2 linked regions of the Cytobacillus luteolus genome follow. The protein of the gene in region 1 interacts with the protein of each later gene in a pairwise test. Links are inferred from orthologs where the notes say so. Each region holds a gene or a part of one and is shown on either strand. Other genes may lie near its edges. The genes, in order: J2Z26_RS01655 and hprK.

The links.
Region 2: the proteins of J2Z26_RS01655 (region 1) and hprK interact in binary tests that used the Bacillus subtilis proteins (3 or more experiments, as listed by UniProt). The link is inferred for Cytobacillus luteolus from one-to-one orthologs.

Annotation. Positions count from the first base shown.
Region 1 is NZ_JAGGKM010000001.1:311,080-314,203, reverse strand. What follows is about bases 185-2,966. They hold J2Z26_RS01655 (HTH-type transcriptional regulator Hpr), read left to right. Parts: upstream 185-1,168; coding sequence 1,169-1,765; downstream 1,766-2,966. Other genes in these bases: J2Z26_RS01645 (DUF3267 domain-containing protein), read left to right, coding at 2,360-2,899; J2Z26_RS01650 (DUF1878 family protein), read right to left, coding at 1,769-2,119; J2Z26_RS01660 (YtxH domain-containing protein), read left to right, coding at 691-1,050; J2Z26_RS01665 (membrane protein YhzF), read right to left, coding at 343-540; J2Z26_RS01670 (tryptophan transporter), read left to right, coding at 185-304. Also shown: more of J2Z26_RS01670, read left to right, coding at 1-184; J2Z26_RS01640 (hypothetical protein), read left to right, coding at 3,011-3,124. UniProt on the Bacillus subtilis protein: Negative regulator of protease production and sporulation.
Region 2 is NZ_JAGGKM010000005.1:345,065-348,211, forward strand. Bases 339-3,143 are described here. They hold hprK (HPr(Ser) kinase/phosphatase), read left to right. Parts: upstream 339-1,175; coding sequence 1,176-2,111; downstream 2,112-3,143. Other genes in these bases: J2Z26_RS16145 (hypothetical protein), read right to left, coding at 339-964; lgt (prolipoprotein diacylglyceryl transferase), read left to right, coding at 2,142-2,960; J2Z26_RS16160 (nucleoside recognition domain-containing protein), read left to right, coding at 2,983-3,143. Outside these bases: J2Z26_RS16140 (GGDEF domain-containing protein), read left to right, coding at 1-296; more of J2Z26_RS16145, read right to left, coding at 335-338; more of J2Z26_RS16160, read left to right, coding at 3,144-3,147. UniProt on the Bacillus subtilis protein: Catalyzes the ATP- as well as the pyrophosphate-dependent phosphorylation of 'Ser-45' in HPr, a phosphocarrier protein of the phosphoenolpyruvate-dependent sugar phosphotransferase system (PTS).

The sequences.
Region 1 (3,124 bases):
TCCTAACTTAATTGACAAACCAATTACTGCTTTTGTCTTTTTTGGAATGCTATTACTTATGAAAAAATATAGCCATTCCTTGTTATCTGCTGGTACATTAACTGCTATTGGCACACTAGTTTCAGGATTTATATTCTTAGGCTCAGCCCTAGTATTTTTCCAACTGCCTGGTGGAGCAACTTTTCTAAGTCTTTTTGCCGGAATTGTTCTTCCAACTGCTGCATTCAACACAGTGGCCATGGTTGTCATTTACCCGATAGTACAACAGATATTTAAGCGTACTAGACTAGCTTCTCAACTATAATAAAAGACCAAACCCGATCTCATACAAGATCGGGTTTTTTATTTTGCACCCATGCTATACAAAAGTATACCAACTACTAATAAAGTGATACCAGCTACTCCTAATAGTCCAGCCTTTTTAAGCAGAACTTTCTTTGGAGGATAGACTCTTGCTTTTTGAGATAACATAAAATAATTAGTCATACCAATTAAACATAAAATACTAATAACGAATGTTATAAATATGACCCCAGCCAATTCAACTCCCCCTTTATTCATCTTTATGCTGGGTTTAGTTATCGTATGTAAGGACTTAAAAGTTTTAGTATGAAAAAAGAGGAAATATAAGGCAACTTGTAGAAATTTGTTACTATTACTTTTACAGGATTTTTTAATGGAGTGATAAACATGGGCAAAGGATTAAACTTTTTATACGGAATTATAATAGGAAGTGCTATTGGGGGTGCTACGACACTTCTTACCTCACCTACCTCTGGTAAGGAACTGCGTAAACAATTACAAACAAATTCCCAACACCTTATTGAAACACTACAAAAACTGAAGAGCGAGGGCCTAGATTTGAGCAATACCATTACTTCCTCTTCAAAGCAAAGTATCACAGCTATTTCGGAATTTAAAAATGATCTTGTTCATTCTTTTGACCAATGGACTGAATCAACTAAAGAAAATAAAAAAAGTATTCAAAAAGAGCTTTCTGAAATCGAGATTCTTTTGTCAGATTTGGAAAAATCTGTTCGAAAATCATGATTTTAAGCCTATTATTTTTTTTATTTAAAAATTTAGTAAATTTAGTTCTTTATTAATTTTTATTTTATTGGCATAATAGTATTAATAGTATTTTAGAATTGTAAAAGTAGGTGACTAGATGAAAAAAGAAGAATTGCAATATTCAATTAAAGATGCTATGATCTTTAGCCAAAGAGTGGCTCAGTTGAGCAAGGCATTATGGAAATCTATTGAGAAAGACTGGCAGCAATGGATTAAGCCATATGATTTAAATATCAATGAGCATCATATCCTATGGATTGCCTATCATTTAAAAGGTGCATCAATTTCAGAGATTGCTAAATTTGGTGTAATGCATGTTTCTACTGCATTTAATTTCTCGAAGAAGCTAGAAGAACGAGGGTTACTGCAATTTTCTAAAAAGGAAAATGACAAACGAAACACGTATATCGAGTTAACAGAAAAAGGCGAGGACATTCTTTTAAAATTAACTGAAGATTATAACCCTAGCAATAATGCTGTTTATAGCGGTGCATTACCATTAAAGGAGTTGTACGGTAAATTCCCGGATATGCTTGAGGTTATGTGTATTATTCGAAATATTTATGGTGATGATTTTATGCAAATCTTTGAGAGATCTTTTAAAAATCTCGAGGATGAGTTCATTGAAATTGATGGGAAATTATACAAACGTGTAGATGAAGAGACACATTCAAAGGAAGTTGCTAGTAATTAGGGACTAGTCTAGGGTATTCAACAATTTCTTAAATTCATACATCAAAGTCAAATACTTTCCATGATTGATCAAAGCATCAATGACTTCTTTAACTTCTAGTTTAGAATGTAACATTCCTACAAATTCTGTAAGAAGCGGAGTGAATGTAACAAATCCTTCCGCTTTTTGCTGTTTGAATTTTTCGTCCATAATTTCACAAAGATTGAGTAGGTCATTAACCTCATTCTTGCCTAATTGAGCTTTAACAATAAGTTTGTAAAATGCAGCTTTTTCTGTATCTAAAAAATCAAATAATAAGGATTGATAATACTCTAACCGTTCAATTCTTGCCTCTAGAGATTCCACTTCGTTCATAGCCCCTTTGACTCACAGCATTTACTATATATATTTTACACAAAAGAGTAATTTTACAAAAACACTAAACTTGTACGACTAATCAAAATCATCTTAACATATTCTTTAAGGATAAAGATAATTAGTTTATTCGAAAATTGCAATTTTCGGGCTGAAATATTCCTATTGCATTTTAAGAAAAATCGTCGTAAAGTAGTTTAGTAAGTTTGAAGAATACTAAAGTTCGGATGGTGAACCGTTATGACTTGTTGGAGGACCATTAATCTAGCTAAAGATTATGGATTCCATCGCATCGTTCTTATTTCAATTATTACGATGTTTTTTACATTTGTTTTAATCTATATTCCATTGAATTTAATGCATCCTAAAGCACACTTAAAAGAAGACGGAATCTTGTTCTTTTTAATTGGATTGTTAATTGTCTTTCCAGTTCATAAGTTATTACATGGATTACCACTATTTATTTTACGTAAAAAATTCAAATTGACGGCATCTAGCTATATACTATTCATGCCTGTGTTAACGATCAGATTAAAACAAACTTTATCGAAATCAATTATTATTATGGCATTAATCATGCCTTTTCTTTTAATCACATCACTGATGTTAATAGGTAGCTTTATGTTTCCGGGTTACATCCATTACTTCAGCATTATTGCAGCTATTAACTTAGGTTTATGTGTTCCTGATCTTATCTGTTTACGTCATGTCCTTCAAGCACCTAAAACGAGCCAGATTGAAGAAGTGGATGATGGATACTCAATCCTAGTTAATAACTAACGTCTACATTCCAATTTGTTACAGTTATACGAATCGATATAAGTCTATCTTTTTTAATGAATGTTTGTTAAAGTTATAGAAGACATAAAAGAATTTAGGGGGGATCTCAGGATGGCTATTTTATTTATTCCTTTTGCCACTTTTATCTTGTTCTATATCAATCAAATGACCAATATGCTTTGCATTCAAAAAGAAATTCCTGAAGACCGTCAACCTAAAGTCTTT
Region 2 (3,147 bases), on another replicon or contig:
TTGCTAGATACGGTGGTGAGGAGTTCGCCGTCATACTCCCGGATACAGATCAAAGTGGTGGAAGAGTAATCGCAGAGGAACTTAGAAGAAATATCGAAGCTCTGAAAATTCCTAATGAGAAATCAAGTGTCGCTCCATATGTAACAATCAGTGTTGGTGTATCTACCTACTACCCTATCACCAGGGGCTTGACTCACGATAAGTTTGTCGAGTTAACTGATACTGCATTGTATGAGGCAAAAAGAAAAGGACGAAATAGAGTTCAAGTTGCTGACATAATTAGTGAGTGTAACTAAATAAAGGATTAGCCAATGTAGGCTAATCCTCTTTATTGTTATCTGCCCATTTTCGTCTTAACGATTGTTTTAGCCATAGCTAACAGTCTGTTAATTGCTATCTCTTCCTCTGTATGAATGGTTAATTTCATGTTAGGAAAATGAGCTCTATCTTTTATTAAAATGACTTGTACAGACTTTTCTTCATTTCCTGCATGCAACATAACCGCTCCCTTTAATAACGGATCTGGCTGATCCCATACCTTGCGATGAACCGTTTTACTTACAATGTTGTTTAACATTTTATATGTGTCATATTCAAGCTGAAAAAAATTAATATTCTCTGGCATTAACTCAATTTCCATATGTATATCTCGATTTTCCTTATGTATTAGTACATCTTTATGTGGTGTCACGGCCTCTAACTGAAAGTCTTTAAATAGATAGATGGAATATGGCTGATTTATGCTGCTATTCAAAAAGCCAGTTTCTGAATTCTCTAGTCCATCCATTAAATAGACAATATCTTGCTCATAAAGAAGAATAACCTCATCATCAATACTATTTGCTTCTTCCTCTTTTACTACACCTACGTTCCCATTTGATAACTCAGTATGATAAAAGCTACAAGCCGTTAATAGAGTTATAATTATGATCAATATATATAGTAAATTCCGACTCACTACCATTTTTATATCCTCCAGATTGCACAATTCTTCTCAAAATGATAGTCGACATAAGCTGGAATAATGTTACATTAATTTTACATTTTTTTTAAAAAAATTTCGACATTCTATAGCAGAGGGAGACGACCTGAAAATTATTTTCCTATTTATTTTTTGTTATTTGAAAAAAGTGCTAAAATGAAACTAATATTTACCTTTGAAAGGGGTTATAAAATTGCCTAAAGTTCGTACAAAGGATTTAATAGAAAAGTTCAATTTGGAGTTAGTCAGTGGGGAGGAAGGAATTAATCGCCCTATTACGACAAGTGATATTTCTAGACCCGGACTAGAAATGGCAGGCTATTTTACTTATTATCCAGCTGAACGAATTCAAATACTAGGAAAAACCGAGCTTACTTTTTTTGAACGTTTAAGTTCAGAAGAAAAGGCGATTCGGATGGAAAAGCTTTGTACTGATATCACCCCAGGAATTTTAGTTTCTAGAGGTATGGAGATTCCTCAGGAATTAATAGATGCTTCTGAGAGAGAGTCGGTTCCAGTTATAAGAACGGAAATGAAAACAACGAGACTTTCGAGTAGGGTTACCAACTATTTAGAAAGTAAATTAGCACCAACAACTGCAGTTCACGGAGTACTTGTTGATATTTACGGAGTAGGCGTATTAATTACCGGTAAAAGTGGTGTTGGTAAAAGTGAAACAGCACTAGAGCTTGTCAAACGTGGCCATCGTTTGATTGCAGATGATTGTGTTGAGATTCGTCAGGAAGACCAGGATACTTTAGTAGGTACTGCACCAGATTTGATTAAACATTTACTAGAGATCCGAGGCTTGGGAATTATCAATGTTATGACCCTTTTTGGTGCTGGCGCTGTGAGGAATTTTAAGCGCATCACACTTGTAATTAATCTAGAGCTTTGGGATCAAAACAAGCAATACGATCGTTTAGGTCTTGAAGAAGAAACAATGAAAATAATTGATACAGATGTTACGAAGCTAACCGTTCCTGTTCGACCTGGACGAAACTTAGCTGTTATTATTGAAGTTGCAGCGATGAATATTCGGTTAAAACGCATGGGTGTGAATGCAGCTGAGCAATTTTCAAATCGTTTGACAGATGTCATTGAAGATAATGATCATGAGGATATGTAAAATATATAGAAGTTGAAGGGAGACTAGGGGATGGAAAGAGATATTCAACCGTTGAATCCAGTGTTTTTAGAATTAGGCCCATTGGCAATTCACTGGTACGGATTAATTATTGGTCTAGGAGCAATGCTTGCATTACTTTTAGTTGTTAGAGAATCAGAACGAAGAGGGTTACATAAAGATACATTTGTAGACTTAGTTTTATTTGCGATTCCAATTGCGATTATCTGTGCAAGAGCATACTATGTGATTTTTAAATGGGATTATTACTCTCAAAATCCTGGGGATATTATTAAAATTTGGGAAGGTGGCCTAGCGATTCATGGTGGATTAATAGGAGCCATCGTTACTGGATACGTATTTGCAAGAATAAAAAAAATCTCCTTTTGGAAGCTTGCAGACATTGCTGCACCGAGCATACTCTTAGGGCAAGCAATAGGACGTTGGGGAAATTTCATGAACCAAGAAGCTCATGGTGGACCAATTCCTGAAGATCAAATACAAACCTATTACAACTTGCTACCAGATTTTATAATGGATCAAATGTTTATAAATGGAACGTATTATATTCCGACATTCTTATATGAATCGCTTTGGAATTTTGCAGGGGTTATTATTTTAATTCTTCTTCGTAAAGTGAATCTTCGCCGTGGTGAGTCCTTCTTAACTTATGTTATTTGGTATTCGATTGGACGTTTTTACATTGAAGGCTTACGTACAGATAGTTTAATGCTTACGGAAACACTTCGAATTGCGCAAGTCATCTCACTTGTTCTAATTGCTTTAGCCATTGTAACGATTGTTTATAGAAGAATGAAGGGTTATTCGAAACAGAGATATTTAGACAGCTAGAAAAATAGGGGAGAGAGTCACATTGGTTGATACACTTAAGAGGGGATTTGTCGTAGGTTTAAAAACAACCTGGACACTAGGTAAAGTTATTTTTCCTGTTACGCTGATTGTCACCTTGTTACAATATACACCGGTTTTAGGGTGGATTATCAATTTGATTACTCCTATTATGGGTTGGTTTGGACTA